3 regions of the Anaerosinus sp. genome follow, and region 1 is predicted to be linked to each of the others. Evidence: riboswitches for the same ligand, from Rfam matches in the RefSeq annotation. Region 1 holds a riboswitch; each other region holds the start of a gene.
What was found. A riboswitch is a leader RNA that binds a small molecule or an ion and turns the genes downstream of it on or off. The one in region 1 is predicted to bind cobalamin.

Region 1 (7,575 bases):
AGCAAAATCGACATTACCATCAATTACGACTTCACTTTTATCAACAGCCGTTAAAATACCTGCATTATTAAATCGCGAATAAACATTTTCAGAATTTACAGGTATTCCCCATACCGTATTATCTGCACCTAAAATGCTCACATCTCCATGAATGATAACCTTTGAACTATCATTTGCTTCATTACTTTTCTCGCCCCAGCGATCCGTTTTTTGTATTGCAATTCCGTTTCCACCCAGACCGCCACTCATCGAAATATTTACCGGAGCATTGATTTCAATTATACTCGTTTTATCTTTACTGGCATCATTCCAAACAGCATTGGTTAGACTATTTCCACCTTCATATCCACTTGTAATAATATTTAAATTTCCGGCGTTAATGCTCACATTTTTACCATTTCCCGCAAAAATCCCCACCGGAGTTCCAATATAATTTTTAGCTTGCAATTGCAATGTATTTGCACTAGCGTCAATTACAATATCGTTGCCATCATTTGCATAGATATCTGCTAAAATATTGTTATCTAAATTCCCCCCTGCTTTTTCGAGTCCCAAGTTTATTGTTTTATCCGCATCAAAATGATAATGACTGTTATCATTTGTTACTGCATTATACTGTATATCATCTGCTGTCCCTGTAATGCTACTTTTATAGTCACCGCTATTACTCGTTGCATTCAAATTTATTATTTTATTCAATGTTTGTGACGATTGGGTCAATCCTTCATCTGCCATGAATTTTAATTGAGCAAGCTTGCCATTTACAGTATCAGTAGGTATGATTTCAACTGAATTGAACAGAGAATATTGCTCATCGGTAGAAAAATCTTTCGCATTCCAAACAATCGGCTTAGTACTGCCATCGGTATATACCTGTAATTTATCGCCGGCTTCCAGCCATAGCCGTTTAGTATAATACTCCGCATCCAGCTTACCAAACCAACCTTCATACTGACCATTAACAATTTCTTCCCAATTTTTCGGATTTTCCGACAGCAAATTAGATACAGTCGTCTTATAAACATGCGCATCCATTCCACTGCCTGCTGCAGCTAAATTATAGGTCATTACGTAAGCTGTGCCATTCGGCAAAATTTTTAAGTTTCTAAAATCACACTTAACATTTTCCGGTTTTTTTATGGCCTGGGATGTTGTATTTAATTGTCCATTAGAAATTTTGACAACATCAATTCTTGATTCCGCATTACCAGATCCATAATTTTGCTTTCCGCCAATAAATGGAACAAACACTGAATCATTATAAAAACTTAATCGTACCTGATCCGCATTTTTACCTACTCTAGAATAACTATTAAACTCTAAACTTCCATTATCTTTAATATTAAATTGCAATAAATATCCATTGTCATAATTGTCATAGCCCCCTTCCAAATTAACACTTGCAACTAAGTAAAGTTTATCGCCCCGTACTGCAATGCCTTCACCATGCACCGTAGTCTTTTCACCATAACCAGCACTACAATTTTCATTAATGCAATTCTTTAAATTAACAGCTAAACTCGGTTGGTCTTTTAAAGAGCTTTCTGCAATTTCTGCTACACCAATTTGACCTAAATCATATCCTGCCGCAAATAAATATTTTCCATTAGAGGCAGCTGCATGCATATTGGCAACTGCTTTTATCACTCCAGTCTGATCAGGGTTATTCCAATCTCCGTTTACATCCAATACACGATTGGGTTTTAACTCAGTCGTACTGTAAGTATATTGTCTCAAAATCAGTTTACTTTCACCATTTTCATTAATTGCATATAAACCGGCATCCCCATTTAACCCTTTAATAACGCCTGCTGATGGATCTGAATCAACATGCGTAGTTACTCTTGACCCCGTGACTTTTCCTACTTGACTATTTGTGTAATCCGAAGAAGCAACTGCCGCTAAATCTGCAGCAAAAACATTGCCAGTCATTAAGCATCCACCTAAAATCATCGCTAAAAGTCTAGCATACTTCTTTTTCGTTATAGAATTTTTCTTTTTTCTTAACACTATTTTTTTCATAAATCCTAAAACACTCCTCTCATTTAAAATTCATATTTAACGGTTGCATAGTAAGTTCTTCCTTGTAAAGGAAACTCTGCATTGATATACCCATCTTCAGTAAAGGCAATAGGACTATAGATTTTTTGTTTAGGTCCTTTATTAAAGATGTCATTACAACCGATATTAATTTGCCAATCTCTCTCTGGTTTCCATTTAACGCCTGCGTTGATTACGGTTAAAGAGCTCACTGGTTTTCCCGACAAATAAGCATAGTTGCCACCACGAGAATCTCGACTAGTACTAGTAAAATATTCATCTGTATAATGCAATTCACTAAAAATAGATATTTTATTATTTGGTGTATAAGTTAAACGCAAGCTACTTTCCCATTCCGGCTGATAAGTCATCCATATATCGGTATATGGATAATGAACTGCTGTATTTTTTTTCTGCGCATGCACTTTAGTATAAGTGGTACGTAAATCTAAAGAGTATTTATTCCACTTAAATTGGCTTTCTAACTCAATGCCATGCACTTTGGCTCGGCTATCATTAAAATAAGACCAATAATCAAGACCTGCACGCACCAATTGAAGCATATTATCTGAATCACGCCAAAAATAAGTTAATGTAGTATTATTGTCTGCCCCCAAGGTTTTACCGTTCCATAAAGCACTAATATCAAACTGCTTTCCTTCTTCCGGCAATGGAAAAATTGAACTACTTCCATCTCGTGACGCCGGCAAAATTCCAGCACCATCACCGGCAATTTCATACATATTAAGCAGTCTATAATAAGTACCACCTGTCATGCGAAGACTAAAGCTATCATTAAAATCTTTTTTCAACGCTAATTGCCAAGTAGATTTGCCATCCGTCTGACTATCTTCTTGATGTAACCAATGAAATTTATTACTTTGATTTACCGGAAAACGTTTTCCATCACTAAACCCAGTAATTTTTGATTGATTATAACGAATACTTGGAGTCAATATGAATGTACCTTCTTTATCCAATGTAATCGCATCTTGTATCTGCACATTAAATAAATCTTGCTCATATCTGTTACGAGTTTGTCCTAATATATTTCCTATAACATCATCACCAAGAACTTTATCTAATAACGAACCTTTAATGTTTAACTTTTCATGAGAAAAGTTAAACTGATATTCTAACATCTGGTTATCATTAATTTGATAATTTCCATCAAGCTGTACATTATATTTATCAGATTGATAATGACTCCACTCTCTTAGCGGAATATTATTCCACCTAAAGTTATTAGGATAATCTAACATATGTTCCGTCTTATATTTTTTATCTTGATGAAGATAGTCGATCATCCAGCCCCATTCCAACTTTTTATATTGCGCCCTATTTTGTAAAAGGATTTCACTATTCTCAAGATCCTGTTTACGACTTGACGCATAAAAAATATCTTTTGTATCTACTAATGCATTCGTGGCTGCATCGTTAACACTATCTCCCCATAAACTATCAGGTAAATGTCTTTGCAGTTTGTTCCAGCTTCCTTTAATCACAAAGTTATCGTCCTGCCATTTGATAATAGCGCTATCTTTTTTATAATCGTTATATCTGCGGTATCTTTCTTTATCCTGCAATGCCTTAAGTTTCTTTTTCGCCGCTTCTAAGTCTTCTTTCGAACTTGCTAATGACGTACTTTTATCCGGATCAACAATAGTTGTCCATTCATCAATAATTTTAGGCGTTGTATTTTGCACATATGTATCAATAATTTGATTCTTTACATTATCATTTATAATCCCTGTTTCACTACCATGGTGATTCCAGTCCTCACCGGCATAATCCCACCAATTCGTCCATCCAGTTTCAGGATATCCCTCAGCAATATATTTATCTTTGATGCCCATGTCAATCATCGTTTGCCTAAAAGTACTCATATCAGACTTTTGTGCTACATTTCTTGCATTATCTTCTATCGCATGACTTAAGCTATTGTCACCTGTGTTTCTAATAAATTCTACCCACGCATCAGGATTGGCTTTGTAGTAATCTTTATCTGTATCACTCATAGAAATAAGCGGTTTGCGTCCGCTTGTTAACATATCTATCATTTTGGGATTAAAATCATTTACGTCTTCTTGCAACGAATTTATGCTTAACTGAGCATCCGATATATTTCTTCCAGCTGCATAATTTTCATATTTAAATTTTTGATCACTGTCATCATGGTTAATTCCAATCAGCAAACTACCACTACCTAATGGATTGGTTATTTCCAAAGCTGCCCTTGTACCACCATAAGAGGATTTGCCAACTTCTGCCGATATATTTGCCTTGGTGGGTTTCTTCGTTACTATATTGATAACACCACCCATAAAAGTTCCAGCAAAACGAGTTGGTATATAACCACGATATACTTCTATCCGCTCAACATTATCAACGGGAATTGTAGATATATCAACAGCTGCATCTCCACCTAAATTTGATAAAACCCCATCTAGAAAAACCCCAACTTGCGCCGCTGTTGAACCTCTAACTGTTACAGTCGTATACTGACCTTTCCCATTTACTTCACGCACATGTACTCCTGGAACCTTTTTTAAGAGTTCCGGCAATGTTTTCTGCTCACCTTTGTAATCGTCAGGACGAATCACAGTTACTGTGCCTGGAGATAATTTTGACTCCCAATCTGGGCGCTTTGCTTCAACAGTAACAGTATCTAACGTATACTGGTCTAGTTCATTCTCTGTATTTGATATTTTTTCAATATCTTTCTCTGCTTCATCAGCCCATACCACCCCAGCCGGTGTAGCAAAGCCCAAGGCTAACGTACAAACTACGCACGCTGCTATATTTTGATAGCGGCGCTTTTTTTTCGTTTTGATTTGATATAACCATTTACTATCCATCTTCTTCAATCTCATCCCTACTTATAAAATTCAATAAAAAAACTTCTGCCATGTTTGACAGAAGTGATATGAATGCATAGGAAATAAACCTATGCTTCATAATCCCCTTCCCATCGCTCGCAGGTCTAACAGTGATTGTTAAATAGGCAGTTCTTCTGGCTCCAGATCATTGCTTGGCTACGCCTTCCCAAGATTTCTCCCAGTGACATTCATATAGCCTTACTCCCTGTTACAGCGGCGGGACCGCACCGGTTTTTCACCGGACTTCCCTATTAAGTCTTTCGACACCCATTTCTTCGTTATATATTTTTTACGGACAAAATTTCACATTTTAAATCCTACTAGAACCCCTATCTGATACCATCATGTTTTAATTTAATGTCTCTGGATTTAAAAATAAAAAAATCTTCCACCTACGATAGACAGAAGACTTTGGAATCCAAAACAATATCAACATAAAAATATCATATCAACAAATTTCAGAAATCCCCTTCCCATCGCTCGCAGGTCTAACAGTGATTGTTAAATAGGCAGTTCTTCTGGCTCCAGATCATCGCTTGGCTACGCCTTCCCAAGATTTCTCCCAGTGACATTCATGTAGCCTTACTCCCTGTTACAGCGGCGGGACCGCACCGGTTTTTCACCGGACTTCCCTATTAAGTCTTTCGACACCCATTCCATCTTTATTCATTTTTGTATTACTTTTCATTTTCTTACAAAATAAGAGTATACTCCTTTTGTTTTTATTTAGCAACATTATCTGTAGATTTTTTTATCATTCATCTTATCTTTTATAAAAATACTTCTTTCATTCCCCAATATAGTCATTTTATTTACAATAAGTTTCTAATTCTTTTGTCATTTCATACCTATTAATTTTGTGCACATTTCCTGACAAAATCGTACATCGTATCTGCAAAAGTTTTCACTGGCACAGGAACAAAACTTACTGCTTTCGTTTGCTCCGCGATAAGCACTCCTTTGGAGCTATACAATTTTAAATTTTTCACTGCATACATTCTTTTACGAAGCTGAAAAATCATCTGCATCTCACTATAAGCTATGCTATCTTCTCCCTCCATTTTTTTTTGATATTGTTCATTTAGCTTTTTAATCACCGCTTTATCCTTATAGATTGCTTTTATAGTAACATGCACTTGATCTTTATCTGCGCTGTCTGGTTGAATCGACTTCACTTCGAAAAAATATTGCGCCAATTCATTTTGAAATACCTCTGTCCAGCGCATTGCTTCTATCTCCTCTGGTGTAAGCTTTTCCTTCACGCTAATTTCCCAATCTATTGCTGAATCTTTATTTTCTTCCATTGCAAAACCTACAGAAAAAAACATGTTACATAACAGAGTAAAAGCACCCACTAGAAACCATTTTTTCATCACTATTCCTCTTGGCTTTCTCATTTAAATATAAAGTTAGACCTAGACACTAAAAAGCCTAGGTCTAACTTTTCCCTAACACTTTTCAACACTCTATATCAAACGCACACACTCTTTGTTTTTTACATTTTTCTGCTAATTCACATGCTTCACGCGCTAAGCGAATATGTGAAGCAAGGGATTTAGATGCTGTTGGTGCAGAAACGCCTGCAGCTTTCAGCTTTCCTGCCCCAGCCACATCTGGTGCAATAAAGCAAGCTGAGTTCAAATTACCACCATCAAAATCGCTCATGTCGGTAATACTGAATGCTTTGCTTGCTGTAACTGTTGTAGTTGGCGTTCCATCAAAAACATCAATTGGCGTTCCTTTAACAAACCACAAGCGATAACCATCCGCATGAATTCCCCATAGATACCCCATAGAATTTACATCAATAATCTTTGTCCAAGTACTTGGCGTTGTTAAATTTGCCAGTGTCGTATGATAAACACCACCAACTAAATTTCCATAACTTGCATCATAATGACCTAAGAATAAGTACACATGGTTATCATTCACAATAGAAATATCACGAAAATCACCATTCGTCGTCGGACTGTCAATCGTCACATGCGTAACTCCGGCTTGGGTAAATTTACCTAAATCAATAATACTCAGCTTTGTTTCCGCATTGCCGCTACCCGCATTCTGCATACCGCCTAATGAGCAAACATAGAGCTTATTATTATATAAATCCAGCGTAAAGGAATTTTTCCCAGCCGTAACATAGCTATCAAAAGTTAGTTCCCCCAAATCGGTATCAATATTAAACTTTGCTACAATGCTGTCATAATAAGTTCCGTATCCACTGCCTTTATTGACATAAAACAATGCATACAGCGAAGTACCAACTACAACCATAGCTTCACCATGAAAAACACCATCCGCATAGGGATTCGTAAAATTCGTAAAACTTGTTGGGAAACTATATTCAAAGTCTTGACTATAGTCGGTCCCCATGTTCACAACCGCGATTTTTGATAAATCATATCCTGTTGCATATAGCCAACTACTGCTATAATTTGCTACACCGTGCAAATTTGCCACCGCTGACCAAGTTGGCGTAGCTAAAGGAGCTTGCCAATTGCCCTGTGGTGCAATAATTTGATTTGCTCTTAAGTCCGTAGTGCTATACGTATATTGACGTAAAACCAACCGACTGCTATTTCCTTCAAAAAAATTAAAGAATGCTGGATCACCATTTAAACCTGACCCAATTTTATTCTTTACTGCTGTAAATGCG
Region 2 (7,575 bases), on a different contig from region 1:
GTCTATCTCAATTCAACAAGTTGGCATTTGGGGTCTGGAAAATCTGCTAAATAAAGTATCTATGGCAATTCATGGACGTGGCAGGAGGATTCTATATGAATACTAATCAGAAATTGCAGCGGTGGCTGCCGTGTAAAAGTCGTTGTGAAATGGCGGGCGCAGCCTCATTTTTTTTAAGTCTAAAAGATTGTGTGATTTTGATAAACGGGCCTCGTTGGTGTGCAACGATTGCCGAACGCGAGATGGCAAGAGTCGAGAAAAAATATGAGCGAAGAATCTTTTGTAGTGAAGTAAAGGAAATCGATTTGTTGTACGGCGCAGATGATGCGCTTTTGCTGGCGTTAGAAGAAGTAAAAAAAGAATGTAATCCTAAAATGATTGCAGTCATCAACAGTTGCTCAGTCAGCTTAATCGGTGATGACATTCAGGGGATTTGTCATAGAGCTAATTTAGCTTGTGAGATTATTGCGGTTGATGCAGGCGGACTTAAGGGAGAATTTTGGGAAGGGTATCAGGAAGCATTAGATAAAATTCTTGACTTAGTTACTGCAAAGGTAAAAGTTAAAAAAGAAGTTGTGCGGAAAAATCGCGTAAATCTTTTTGGCTGGTGCAATAACTATCCCAATTGGCAAGGGGATTTAGCTGAAATCAAGCGAATGCTTATATCCTCTGGGATTGAAGTTGGTGTTTGCCTTGGTGCAGATGAAACTTCTCTAGCTGAGATGATGCAATTGCCATTGGCTGCTTGCAATATTGTTTTAGCTCCGGAACTTGGAGTTGAAGCGGCAAAACGGTTAGCAGAAGAATGGGGGCAAGATTACCTTATTGCGCCTACACCTTATGGAATGCAATGTTCCATTGCCTGGTTAAATCGGATTGCAGAAAAATTACAGATCAATATCTGCACAGAAAAACTAGAAACAGAAATCGACATCAATCAAGAAAAGCTGGATCAAGCAATTTTTCAGCTCAAAGCGGATTGTAAAAACTTTGGCTTTGGCGACGTATATTTAACGCTTCCTTACGGAGTTGCTTATGGAATCGTAGCAGCACTAAAAACAGAGTTTCCTGAATTTAATGATATTTATCTCAAAATAGAAGGCCCGAATAAAGCAGAATATCCAATGATTCAAGGCGTACGCGCCTGGCAGGTGCAACCAAGTGCTGTATCTGTTGAAGAAGCAGGTATTTCGCTTGTCCTTGGAGATTGGCAAACGAGATTGGAAGTTGGGCAATACGATCGGATGATTTTTAAAAATTTTCTTATGCCAATGCAAGGTGTTCCTGTTGCAGAACGTCCCTATGCAGGTGTTTTGGGATGGAAGCACTTTATGGCGGAAGTGATAGAAGTGTTTCATATGATTGCTTACTTACATCCGGCAAAAGTTGGAAAATAAAAAACATTAAAAAATCTTGACTGTATGACCACTATATAGTGTATGGTGGAAAACGATGCAATCATTTCGACAAATTCATATTGAGAAGATAGGTGCCGAAAGGCTTAATAGGGAAATCGGTGAAAAACCGGTACGGTCCCGCCGCTGTAATGGGGAGTAACTCCACAAAGATGTCACTGGATATATTCTGGGAAGGCGTGGGGAAGCGATGATACAGAGTCAGAAGAACTGCCTAGATTCATTTTGCCATGAAATCCTACGAGTGATAGGAAGGTGAAAGATACTGTAACTATACAATGCTGTATGCATTTGTAGGTATAGATATGGAATTTAACGCCTTTTTGCTTTTGCGAAAAGGCTTTTTCACGTAATAGCATGGTTTTTCGTTGAAGTGAAATGAAATTGAGGAGAGGTCAAAATACGTGAAACGAAAATTTTCAAAATCAAAAAAACTGGCAGCGATACTTATGCCAACAATTGCTTTAGCGACAAGCTTTATTTATGCTAATACAGCCTTTGCTGAAGAAAATTCCCAAGAAGCGATAGCTTCATATTTCTTTGATGAAGTTGTTGTAACTGCAACAAGAACACCTGTGAATGAATTTAAGGTCAATGCGAATATCAATGTAATTACAAGTGAAGATATTGCTAAAAATCATTATACGGATTTGTCGGAAGCGTTGCGTTCCATTCCTGGCGTTACAATCGCCAATTATAGTTTAGCTGGCTATGATAATAGCAATGGGTTAAAAATTAATGGCGCAGATGAAATTGTTGTATTAATTGATGGGGTTAAAATGAATGCAGCGGGCAATAAATTTTCGGCTACGATGTTTAAAAACTTAGATAATGTAGAGCGTATTGAAGTTTTGAAAGGCTCTGCATCAACATTATACGGCTCTGATGCAAAAGGTGGTGTTATCAATATCATCACGAAGAAGATCAACCACAATCAATCGAAAATAAAAATCACTGGCGGCAGTTATGCTACGGAAAACTATTTATTTAGCACAGAGGGGCACGATGAAGATTGGTCATGGAGAATTTCGCGCCAGAAAGATCTGCTTGGCGATTTTAAAGATGGTAGAGGTGTGACGACGCCAGCGCATTTAAATGGAGATACAACGAGTATAAAAATAACAAAAGAGATTGGTGAAAAATCTGATTTGACGTTTACTTATGATGGATATAAAGCGGATGAAGGTTATACAGCGTTGTGGGAAGATGCGTTTAAAAAAGGAAGTATTGATAATTATAATTGGAAATTGATTTATAATACTCAGATTGATGATAAATCGACGAATCAGTTCTCTTATATGAACAGTGTTTTTGATACAGATTACAATAAATATTTCACCAATATAAAAACTTATCGAATTTCTGATCAATATACAAGGCAGTGGGATGAAAATAATACGTTGATTGCAGGCTTTGAGTTTACGCAGGATAAAGTCGTTACTTTTAATAATGTGAAACTTACCAATCGTGCTTTGTATCTACAAGACGAGTGGGGGATAGATGACCGTTGGACGCTGACGAGCGGAATTCGCTATGATAATAACTCCGGTTTTGGCAGTCATACTTCCCCGAGTGTAAACCTTGGTTATATGGCAAGTGATGCAACGAATTTATATGTTGGGTATAGCGAATATTTTATTCCGCCTTCTCCGACCAATTTGTATAGTGCAAAATATGGAAACCCGAACATAAAGCCAGAATCCGGGAATACGCTTGAGTTTGGGATTAATCATCGGATTGATGATACGTTTGTGGCTTCTGCACATATCTTTAAACGTGATTCAGAAGATAGAATTGGCTATATCAGCAAGATCGGTAAATATGCAAATGTGGGTGACGAAAAAGCAGATGGCTGGGACATTCAATTGAAAAAGCAATTTTCTGACGCATTTAGTGGATTTGTTGGTTATACCCATACCAATGTAGACCCGACAGACCAAAGGGCAGAAAATATTGACGGGTATATTCCGAAGGGAGCTTGGAACGTTGGTCTCGATTATAAAGCTGGTAAGTTAGATCTTTCCGTATTAGGGCGCGGGGCAATTGATAGACCAGGGCCGCAAACAGCTGATGCGGTAGATCACTTCTTCCCGGCAAATACCTATTGGGTTTGGGATATTGGAATCAATTATCAAGCAACCGATGATATTAAAGCCTTTATTAAAGTGAATAATGTCTTTGATAAGTTTTATGCTGAGCATTCAAATGCGCGTTATAACTGGAGTACAACTCCGGATGAGCAATGGTGGAGTGCACCGGGCAGAAATGTACTTGTAGGGATGGAATACACTTTTTAAATCATTGATGAACCGAAAGCATTCGGTTCATCCTTCTTGCTAAGGGTGGAATAAAAATAGATGAAAAGATTTAATCGTTGCATAGTGCTTATTTTACTTGTTTTTGCATGTATATTAGGAGGCTGTGGATCGACGCGGGATGATGTGAATACGACGATTCTTAATACAGGTTATGATGTTGTAGATTCTACAGGAACAAAGCTTCATTTTACAAAGAAGCCGGAACGAATTGTCTCATTGACTATCAGTACTGATGAAATCCTATTGGAGTTGGTATCTGAGGATAGAATCGCAGCTTTAACTTATTTAGTTGATGATCCTGGGATATCAAATGCAGTTGAAAAAAGTAAAACGGTCTTAGCTCGTTTGGACGGAAATAGTGCGGAAGCAATTCTGGCACTAAAACCTGACTTAGTTATTGTTGCAGATTTTTTTAAAGTAGAAATGATTGAGACTTTACGTGAGCTAGGAATTCCGGTTTATGTATATAAAACGCAAAAAAATATTCAAGATGTAAAAAATTCCATTGTGGAACTGGCAAATGTTGTAGGAGAACCACAAAATGCTTTACCGCTACTCACGATGATGGATGCAAAATTAGCACAAATCGAAATGACGGTGAATGAAATTCTGGAAAGTGAACGAAAAAGAGTGATTTATATACAGACCAATGGAGCAACCTTTCGTCCTGAAAGCACATTTCATGATATTTGCAAGTTTGCAGGGGTAAAAGAGGCGGCATTGGAGCTGAATTATCAAAAGAATATTACGTTATCCAAAGAAGAAATTGTTCGATTAAATCCAGATGCCTTTGTTTTATCGGCATGGGATTATGATGGGAAACATGAGACGCAGGAGCGTTGTAAAGAAATTCAAGAAGATCCTGCGTATCAATCGATTAAAGCAATAAAAAATCATGCAATTGTCGCCTTGCCCGGAGCGCATATGCAATCATTATCACATTATATCGTTTATGCGATTGAAGACATGGCAAAGGCGATGTATCCAGAAAAGTTTAAATTGAAGGAGTAAAAACATGAAAAGAAAAGTAGTATATCCGTTTACAGCTATCGTTGGACAGGAGGAAATGAAATTATCTTTAATTTTAAATGTCATTAATCCATCGTTAGGCGGTGTTTTAATTAAAGGGGAAAAAGGAACGGCAAAATCAACTGCGGTTAGAGCTTTGGCAGAACTTTTACCGGCGATGGAAGTTGTTGATGGCTGTCAATTCCACTGTGATCCAAGTGAAGTGAATTTGCTTTGTGAAGCTTGCCAGAAGAAACAGCAAGAACATAAATTAGTAAGTCATCATGCGGTAAAAATGCGTGTGGTGGAATTGCCGGTAAGTGCGACGGAAGATCGCGTGGTTGGTACACTTGACATTGAACATGCGATTAAACATGGGGAAAAGAAATTTGAAGCAGGGATTCTTGCCCAAGCGAATCGCAATATTCTTTATGTTGATGAAATTAATCTACTTGATGATCATGTCGTTGATGTTCTTTTAGATGCGGCAGCAATGGGAATTAATACGGTTGAACGTGAAGGGGTGTCCTACTCTCATCCGGCGAGATTTGTCCTTGTCGGGACAATGAATCCGGAAGAAGGCGATATTCGTCCGCAATTGCTAGATCGATTTGGACTATCTGTAGTTGTTACTGGTGAACATGAACCGGGAAAAAGGGTGGAAGTCATCAAAAGACGTCTTGCTTATGAAGCTGACCCGGAAACTTTTATTGCAGATTGTCAAGAGGAGCAAGAAGCTTTAGCAACAAAAATTATTCAAGCAAGAAAAATTTTGACAAACGTAACGATTTCTGATGAACTTTTAGTTGCAGTTGCTAAAATGGCGATAGAATTAGGCGTCGATGGCCATCGCAGTGATATTACAACGATTAAAACAGCGATGACTTTGGCTGCTTTTGATGGTAGAGAAGAAGTCTTACTTGAAGATATAAAAAATGCGGCAAAATTGGTATTGCCGCATAGAATGCGCCGTCGTCCATTTGAAGAAGGTGCCTTGGATTGGGATAAAGTTGAAGCTTTACTTGCAGAGTAAATGGTTTTGTGGGAGGAAAGAAAGATGATGATACCATCTGCATATCCGTTTGCGGCAATTGTTGGGCAAGAGCAGGTTAAAAAAGGACTCATGATTGCTCTGGTTAATCCAAAAGCGGGTGGAATATTAATTGGCGGACCAAAGGGCACGGCAAAATCGACACTTGTACGTTCGATACGTGAAGTCAGTGGTGATAAGCGATGTGTAGATTTACCGCTCAATGCTACGGAAGATATGTTGTTTGGTAATATTGATCTGGAATATGCCATACAAGAGGGGAAAAGAAAATTTTTACCGGGAATTCTGGCGAAAGCAAATAACAATATTCTTTATATTGATGAAGTAAATTTACTGCGCAGTGAATTGTTAACGGCGATTTTAGATACCAATATTGCAGGGATAAATCGAATTGAACGCGAAGGAATTTCGTTTTCGCATGAAGCAAATTATATCGTAATTGGAACAATGAATCCGGAAGAAGGCACGTTGTCTGCGCAAATTTTAGATCGCTTTGGCATGTATGCGGAAACGACAAATGCAATAGAGGTTGAAGAACGGGTTCAGATTGTAAAATTGCTTTTAGATTTTGAGAAAAACCGTCAAATGTTTAAAGCTCGTTATGCGACAGAGATAGAAACCTTAGCAGAGAAAATAAAAAAAGCAAAAGCAATTGTTTCGCAAATTGAAGTATCAGAAGCGATGATGCAGTTAGCAGCGCAAATGTGTGCAAAATCATTTTGCGCAGGTCATCGAGCGGAAATCTATTTATTAGAAGCAGCAAAAGCGATTGCGGCACTTGAAGAACGGTTGTATATCTTGCCTAAGGATATGGATGAAGCAGCGATGTTTGTTTTGGTACATCGAATGCGTCAGCTTCCTCAGCAGCAACCCCAGGAGCAGGAAGAGCAAGAACAAAACGAACAAGAAGAGAATAATGATACGGAAAATAATGATGAGCAGGAAGAATCTGAATTACCACCACCGTCGGCAGACGAGGATGGGCAAGAGGACGATGATGAAAGTGAATCTGAGCAAGAAGATGATAAAACAGAGGAAACACCAGACAATTCGGAAAATCAGCTAGCGCCAGAAGAGCAAACAGCTGAAATTGATAAAACTTTTCAATTACCAAAGATGATGCTAGATATGGGCAAAGATCGTACGATTCGCCGTGGCAGTGGCAAGCGCAGCACTACGCGAACTGATTTAAAACAAGGGCGATACGTTAGGGCGTCAATGCCAAAAGGCAAGATTGAGGACTTGGCGTTTGATGCAACGATTCGCGCCGCCGCACCATTTCAACGGATGCGCAGTAAGAATGGCTGCGCATTAAATATTCAGCAGGAAGACCTTAGACAAAAAGTTCGTGAAAAACGCATTGGCAATACTTTTCTATTTCTTGTTGATGCCAGCGGCTCAATGGGGGCGAGAACGCGGATGAAAGCCGTAAAAGGTGCAATTTTTTATATGCTGCAAGAAGCGTATCAAAAACGTGATAAAGTGGGCATGATTGCATTTCGTCGTGATAAAGCGGAGGTGCTTTTGCCGATTACACGCAGTGTTGATTTAGCGCAAAAGTGTCTACAACAAATGCCGACAGGTGGAAAAACACCTTTGGCAGAAGGGCTTGATACGGCCTTGATGACACTGACTGCAATGAATAAAAAAGATAAGGAACAAGAGCCGGTGCTCGTATTGCTTACTGATGGCAGAGCAAATGCAGGTGAAGATGCAGTAAAAGAAGCGATGCGTACGGCTGAGCGATTGCGTGAATCCAATGTAACATCGGTAGTGATAGATA
Region 3 (7,575 bases), on a different contig from region 1:
CTTTTTCTAAATCATGAATAATTTCTTCTTCCGGCAATCCACAACGACTAATCATAACCGCTTTATCCGTTAACTGATTCTCTGTTAAACAATCTACGATTTCAGAGAAATTCTTATATACTTTCATCAAAACTACATTATCAGATACAGCAATTGCCTGTTTTACTTTAGCTTCTTCTGCTGTTGCTGGAATAATCGTTAAAATATCATTACCTTCAACTAGAGGATAACCAAGTTTACTCCCTATCGCGCAAAAAGCTGGTATTCCTGGAATTGTTTCAATTGGATACCCTTCGTTTTCTAACAATCTAAAAACATAAATATATGTACTATAAAACATTGGGTCACCTAAAGTTAAAAAAGCAACCTTTTTACCGGCTTTTAGTAATGCTAAAATTTCATTTTTGTTATTTTCCCACGCTTCAGGTGATTTCTCAAAGTTGACTACCATTGGGAAAACTTGTTTTACAATTTCTACATCATCACGAAGATATGGCCTAGCAATAGAAAGTGCTACACTATCCTCTTTTTTTTCAGTTTTTGGTGCAATAATGATATCGACTTCTTTAATCGCATTGATTGCCTTCACCGTTAATAATTCTGGATCCCCAGGCCCAACGCCGATACCATAAAAAATTCCTGACATTCGTTATCCTCCTAACTTACCTAACCAAATATGCTATTATAGCATACCACATTATTTGAACATAGCCAACATAGTTCCTGCTGCAACAGCAGTTCCGATTACACCAGCAACATTAGGCCCCATTGCATGCATTAACAAATAATTGGATGGATTCGCCTTTTGACCAACAACTTGACATACTCGCGCTGCCATTGGAACAGCTGAAACGCCCGCTGCACCAACTAATGGATTAATTTTTCCTCCACTTGTCCAGTACATAACTTTACCTAAAAGAACTCCAGATGCTGTACCAACTGCAAAAGCAAATAAACCTAACCCGATAATTTTTATTGTTTGTATATGTAAGAAATTTTCTGCTGACATCGTAAGTCCAGTTCCTGTCGCTAAGAAAATTGTTACAATATTAATTAAAGAATTCTGCGCTGTATCTGACAATCTGTCTGTTACTCCAGATTCTCTAAATAAATTTCCAAGCATAAGCATACCAATCAATGAAGTAATTGGTGGTAATAATAAACTAATTACAATCGTAGATACTACAGGAAATGCAATACGTTCAAATTTAGTTACTTCACGTAATTGTCCCATTTGTACCGCACGTTCTTTTTCTGTTGTTAAAAGTTTCATAATTGGCGGCTGAATGAGTGGAACTAACGACATATATGAATATGCGGCGACAGCAATTGCACCTAACAGATGAGGCGCTAATTTAATTGTCATATAAATTGCTGTAGGACCATCTGCCCCACCAATAATCCCAATCGCAGATGCTTCTTGTACAGTAAACCCAAAGAACATTGCACTTGCTAAAGCCGCAAAAACACCAAATTGTGCTGCTGCACCTAGTAATAACATTTTGGGATTTGCAAGGAGCGGCCCAAAATCTGTCATTGCACCTACACCTAAGAAAATCAACGGTGGAAAGATTTCATATTGAATTCCGTAAGAAATCGCCTGCATGACACCAGGCTCAACATCAAAACCAGTCTTGGGTATATTTGCTAAAAGACAGCCAAATGCAATTGGACCTAATAATAATGGCTCAAATTTTTTGCCAAACGCTAAATACAATAAAAGAATACCAACTAAAATCATGATGCCATTGCCTATACTAAACCCGGCATATCCACTATTCGCCCAAACTGACTGCAACGCAATACTAAATGCTTCCATTTATTTATACCTCCTGTAAATAATTCTTTTTACTTCAATAAAGTTAATCGTGTATCTCTTTTATCGAGGTAATTCTCACGTCGCGATACCCATACGCCATAATTGCTGTGGTAATAACTGCAACCAACTCTTTTTCCTGTAATTTATCTGGTAAATCATCTTCAGAAACAACAACAGTCGCTGGCTGCATAGGTGCAGTCGGAATAATTTTTTCCGTGTTTTTTTTCTTCGTCGGATCAATAAAATGAATAAACTTAATCATACATCCAAGCAACCATAAAACGCCGAATACAATGGTCATGTTAATTAACATGATTAAAAAGGGATTTGTTGTTACTGGCTCTCCATTCATAAAAACCCCACCTTTCTTCGTATTTTGTATACATATTAAACGTATCAAAAAATACCCTATAAGTAGAAATACTATATAAAAGTGGATTTTCCTTGTCGTTTTAGTAGAAATTATTAAATATCTTACAAATCCCAAGGATTTAACACTTGAAAAAATTTTTTATAAGTGAACTTTATCGACAGTTCGTCTCATAACTAAAGTCTTTAACTAGATTAAATATATGAAAAGATATGCACCCTTAATGCATATCTTTTCATATATTTTAATATTTTATTATTTCAAAGCTTCAAGAGCATGTTCTACATAAATTGCTTGAATTGCCACGTTACGTCCAATTCCACCAAATTGAACTTTAGTTTTATAACCATCCTTTTCAATCATAGATTTCCAAGAATCTTCTTCATCACCAGCCATATCATTATTGGCATGATCACCAGACACTACCATCAATGGCATAAATACTGCAGATTTATATCCACGTTCTTTAAACATCGCATACATGTCTTCAAAATTTGGATGGTCAACTTCTTCAACAACACCAATTAAAACAGACATTTTTTCAGCATCAAATGCAGCTTGTAATGTTTTATAAGTGTTGCCAAATGACTTATTATTATCACGCGGCGATCCATGCCCCATGAAAATGACAGCTTCATCTTTTTCTAAAGCTGGGAATTGTGTTGCTAAAGCAGCAGCCACAATTGCATAATCTTTTTCGTCAGTCATCAAAGGTTTTCCCACGGAAACTTTAGCAAACTCCTTTTCAAATTTGCTAACTGTTCCTAAAACTTTTCCTTCGTATTCTTCTCCATGAATCAAATGCGTTGGCTGAATTAAAATATCTTCATATCCTTCTGCTTTTAATTCTTTTAATGTTGTTTCTAAATCATTTACTTTAATTCCTTGGTTTTCTAACATACGTTTCATTACTATTTTAGATGTAAACGCTCTTCTAAACTCACGATCAGGGAAAGCCTTCTTTAATGCATTTTCAATCCCCTCAATATCATTTTGTCTAGCTTCCTCAAAAGTAGTACCAAAACTTACAACAACTAAAGCTTTTTTACTATTTGCCTGTGCAACAGAAGCTCCCGTCATAAATACCGCTGAAACAGAAAAAACAACTGCCATTACTCCACATAATAAAGTTTTCATAAAATCCTCCCATATTTTCATCTTTAGAAAAATAAAAACCTTTTCTACTTCGCATAGAAAAGGTTCATCATATTCAGTAATAAATATAAGACTGACGAATCCCCCTCCCTATCGCTCGTAGGTATAACGGTGATGTTAAACAGGCAGTTCTCCTGGCTCTAGTTCATCGCTCACTCAGCCTTCCCAGAATTATTTCCAGTGACATTTTTGAGTTTGCTCCCTATTACAGTGGCGGGACCGCGTTGGCATTCAACCAACTTCCCTATTAAGTCCTTGCGGACACCTGTTTCTTTTATTTAATTTTACAATTGAATCGATTCGTGTCCAATAATACCATTAATGAATACCACTGTCAATAAAGACTATAACAATTTCTTAATTTTCCCTATGTAAATCTCTTGTACCTCTCTATTTTCACAAATTCCATGCGGATAAACTTCCACCTCATACCCCGCCTGTTTTAATCTATTTTTCCATGAACTTTTATCATCAGTCAGCAATTCCTGTTCTACATGTCCACCTGCAATAAATAATAAAGGCATGAGGATAATTCTCCTGCCTTTAGACTTTACCGCCAAACACTCTACTATATGCTCAAGACTAAAACATTCCTCCATTAACCCAATAAATACAGGAAGCTTCATTTTATTAAATGTTGATTGCAATAATTTATATTCTTGTAAGCACCGATTTTTTACACCATGCCCCATGAAAACAAATTCACAATCATCGAAATTCTTAAACTGCTTTTGTAGTGCAAGGGCTAATAAAGTATAATTCACTTCATTTTCGCTCGCAGTTCCAACATACATTAATGGTTTTCCAATTTTTAAACTGTTAAAAATCCGCCTCATTTTTTCTGCAACTTTAACAATTTTCTCTTCATACTCTTTTCCTGTCGCCAAATTTGTTGGCTGTATAACAACATCTAAAATACCTGCTTGTGCAAAGTCTTCTAAACATTCCTGAACACTTTTAACAGTAATTCCTTTGTCGTTAAGCTTTTTAGAAATAAATACTGAAGTAAAAGCGTTTTTGACAACTGCATCTGAAAAATTCAATTCTACTTGTTTAACAAAATCATTCAATAATGAATGTGCGTTTAAATTTGCAGATCCAAAACTTGTAATTAAAATTCCTTTTTTCTTTTCCATTTCAAATTCCTTTATGATAATAAAATAGCAAAAAAGCCCTCTAACCTATGTGTTAAAGGACTTCTATCTCATAAATGGTGATCCACCCGCGACTCGAACGCGGGACACCCTGATTAAAAGTCAGGTGCTCTACCGACTGAGCTAGTGGATCAAAATGGCTGGGGCAGCTGGACTCGAACCAACGCATGCGGGAGTCAAAGTCCCGTGCCTTACCAACTTGGCTATGCCCCAGTATTTTATGGGGTGACTAGTGGGTCTCGAACCCACGAATACCGGAGCCACAATCCGGCGTGTTAACCGCTTCACCATAGCCACCATAAAAACTGCTGTAAACCGTCATTTATTATAACAAAGCAATAACTTTATGTCAACTTCTTTATAAATAAATGGTGACCCTGGCAGGACTCGAACCTGCGACCCTTTGATTCGTAGTCAAATACTCTAATCCAACTGAGCTACAGAGTCACGTGCTTTACTTGTAATATTATATATATAAACAAATAGATTGTCAACACAATTTTTAAAGATATTTCAATAATTTTTAAAATGATTTATTTTGCTAAAATTTCTACACCATCATCAGTAATTAAAACGGTGTGTTCCCACTGTGCAGATAGCGAGTGATCTTTTGTATAAACAGTCCAATCATCATTTTTATCTATATAAACAGCATATTTTCCTGTATTAATCATTGGTTCAACCGTTAATACCATACCTGGTACAAGAAGCATTCCTGTTCCAGCTTCACCAACATGAGGTACAAATGGTTCTTCATGGAATTTCTTTCCAATCCCATGTCCTCCTAAATCCGTTACTACTGAATAACCATGCGCATGCGCATGTAATTGTACAGCTGCACCAATATCTCCCAAAAATCCCCATGGACGAATAGCTTCAATTCCTTTTATCATACATTCACGTGCTACACGAACCAATTTTTCAGCCTCTTCACTTACATTGCCAATCATAAACATTCTTGATGCATCCGCATAATATCCATTGTAAATCGTTGTGATATCCACGTTGACAATATCACCATCTTTTAAAATTGTATCTTTAGATGGAATTCCGTGACATACAACATCATTAATTGAAACACAAATACTCTTTGGATATCCTTCGTAATTTAAGCAAGCCGGAATGCCACCTTGTGAAACAATATATTCATGAGCCAATTGATTTAGCATCTCTGTATCAACGCCAACTTTCATATGCTCTGCAACTAAATCTAATGCTGCATCATTAATGACCGCACTTTTTTTTATTCCTTCAATATCGGTTGGTGTCTTTATAATTGTATGAGGTGGGCGAATTTGACCTTTATAAAAATCCAGTTTTATACTCATTATCTTTTCATCAAATTCCAAGTGACATTTTTTGTATTTTTTCCCACTTCCACACCAACATTGCGAATTTCTATCCATGTATTTATCCCTCTTTCCGTCTTTTACAATGTAATTATTATATACCGTAAGTAGAAAAAACAAAAGGCTTGCTTTTATTCTATGCAATTTAGAATTTATTTTACATTTAATCTTTTTTTGAAAAATGGCAAACAAAAAATTAAATTGCCATGTTCATCAGGATAACTAAGCCTCGGTAAATAAACTCTTACCATGCTACCTACCAAAAAAGCGGAAATCACCGTACCTTCCCGAATCCCATGAATTTCGCCAAAGTAAATCAAAGATAACGTAAGCGCTATAATTACAAGTGAAACATCAAAAGCGATTTTTGTATAACCAAAATTAAACTTCCACTGCATTGCAATCGCATTTACTAAGCCTTCGCCTGACATCATAACTACATTGCCAATTACCTGCAACGTGACTCCTAATCCCAACAAAGCGCAGCCAATAAACAATAATAATAATTTAAATAAGTAATTTTCTGGCTGTATCAGAGAAAATAAAAGCATCGCCAGATCTATAAAACAACTAAAAATTAGCGTCATTGGAATCTGCAAAAATTGAATGTACTGAAACTGCCGTCGTAAAATAAATATTTGCCCTATAATAAAAAGCATATTAACAATGAATGTAAAACCACCTAAAGTAATCGGATAACGAAAGCTTAAGATATAAGGTACACTTGAAATCGGCGATGTTCCCAAGAAACTTTGAATAATTAAAGCAATGCCTAATGCCATAAAGAAAATTCCACATATAAACAAACAATATCGTTTTAAAACGGTCACTTTGTTTCACCTTCTTTAATTTCTAAACTATATAAAAACAAAACCCTCATCAAAGATGAGGGTAATATTTCTTAGTATGGTGGGCGATAACAGGATCGAACTGCTGACATCCTGCTTGTAAGGCAGGCGCTCTCCCAGCTGAGCTAATCGCCCATATAAAATTGGTGACGCGTACGGGATTCGAACCCGTGAAGCCGCCGTGAAAGGGCGGTGTCTTAACCACTTGACCAACGCGCCATGGCTCCTTGAGTAGGACTCGAACCTACGACCGATCGGTTAACAGCCGATTGCTCTACCAACTGAGCTATCAAGGAAGGAACATTTATTATTATAGCGGATTGTTTTAAATAATGCAAGTACTTTTTTTATTTTTTTTGCAGGTTTTATAAATTTTTTTCCGAATTCTATCTAATACTAGCTTTAAACGCTAAATAACATCTAAAGGAGTCTTTATTTCATGGATCCAAGAATAGAAAAATTGGCTCATCAATTAATTCACTACTCAACAAGATTGCAAAAAGGTGAAAAAATCCTCATTGAAGTATTCGACGACGCACATCCACTTGCAAAAGCATTGATTAAAGAAGTATACAAAGTAGGTGCACTTCCTTTCCTAACCGTCAAAAGCAATGTCTTACAAAGAGAACTATTGCTAGGTGCAAGCAGAGAGCAACTCGACTTTATTGCCTCTTATGAATCTATACGTATGCGTGACATGAATGCCTATCTCGGTATACGCGCAAGTCAAAATGTCAGTGAACTCTCCGATGTACCAAGTGAAAAAATGAGTTTATATCAGCAGTATTGGCAGAATCCAGTCCACAGTAATATCCGTGTTCCTCATACGAAATGGTGCGTTATGCGCTATCCTAATGGTGCAATGGCACAGCTTGCTAAT

Region 2: linked by a shared signal. The riboswitch ahead of ACWZFG_RS02405 (TonB-dependent receptor plug domain-containing protein) and the one ahead of ACWZFG_RS00775 (TonB-dependent receptor) in region 1 are both predicted to bind cobalamin.
Region 3: linked by a shared signal. The riboswitch ahead of ACWZFG_RS04890 (sirohydrochlorin cobaltochelatase) and the one ahead of ACWZFG_RS00775 (TonB-dependent receptor) in region 1 are both predicted to bind cobalamin.

The regions. Positions count from the first base shown of each region.
Region 1 is NZ_CBDNNH010000002.1:96,259-103,833, reverse strand. Features, by position in the region: gene ACWZFG_RS00780 (autotransporter outer membrane beta-barrel domain-containing protein) at 1-2,022, opposite strand, end outside; gene ACWZFG_RS00775 (TonB-dependent receptor) at 2,046-4,913, opposite strand; cobalamin riboswitch at 5,027-5,205, opposite strand; cobalamin riboswitch at 5,411-5,589, opposite strand; gene ACWZFG_RS00770 (hypothetical protein) at 5,771-6,292, opposite strand; gene ACWZFG_RS00765 (hypothetical protein) at 6,378-7,575, opposite strand, start outside.
Region 2 is NZ_CBDNNH010000003.1:66,221-73,795, forward strand. Features, by position in the region: gene ACWZFG_RS02395 (nitrogenase component 1) at 1-106, shown strand, start outside; gene ACWZFG_RS02400 (nitrogenase component 1) at 96-1,397, shown strand; cobalamin riboswitch at 1,471-1,647, shown strand; gene ACWZFG_RS02405 (TonB-dependent receptor plug domain-containing protein) at 1,820-3,712, shown strand; gene ACWZFG_RS02410 (ABC transporter substrate-binding protein) at 3,773-4,744, shown strand; gene ACWZFG_RS02415 (ATP-binding protein) at 4,749-5,774, shown strand; gene ACWZFG_RS02420 (VWA domain-containing protein) at 5,799-7,575, shown strand, end outside.
Region 3 is NZ_CBDNNH010000010.1:22,626-30,200, forward strand. Features, by position in the region: gene cobI (precorrin-2 C(20)-methyltransferase) at 1-646, opposite strand, end outside; gene ACWZFG_RS04880 (sodium ion-translocating decarboxylase subunit beta) at 698-1,819, opposite strand; gene ACWZFG_RS04885 (OadG family protein) at 1,863-2,171, opposite strand; gene ACWZFG_RS04890 (sirohydrochlorin cobaltochelatase) at 2,445-3,326, opposite strand; cobalamin riboswitch at 3,452-3,628, opposite strand; gene ACWZFG_RS04895 (sirohydrochlorin cobaltochelatase) at 3,689-4,480, opposite strand; tRNA gene ACWZFG_RS04900 (tRNA-Lys) at 4,556-4,631, opposite strand; tRNA gene ACWZFG_RS04905 (tRNA-Gln) at 4,636-4,711, opposite strand; tRNA gene ACWZFG_RS04910 (tRNA-His) at 4,720-4,795, opposite strand; tRNA gene ACWZFG_RS04915 (tRNA-Arg) at 4,868-4,945, opposite strand; gene map (type I methionyl aminopeptidase) at 5,032-5,904, opposite strand; gene ACWZFG_RS04925 (YczE/YyaS/YitT family protein) at 6,000-6,677, opposite strand; tRNA gene ACWZFG_RS04930 (tRNA-Val) at 6,755-6,830, opposite strand; tRNA gene ACWZFG_RS04935 (tRNA-Glu) at 6,840-6,914, opposite strand; tRNA gene ACWZFG_RS04940 (tRNA-Asn) at 6,916-6,991, opposite strand; gene ACWZFG_RS04945 (aminopeptidase) at 7,135-7,575, shown strand, end outside.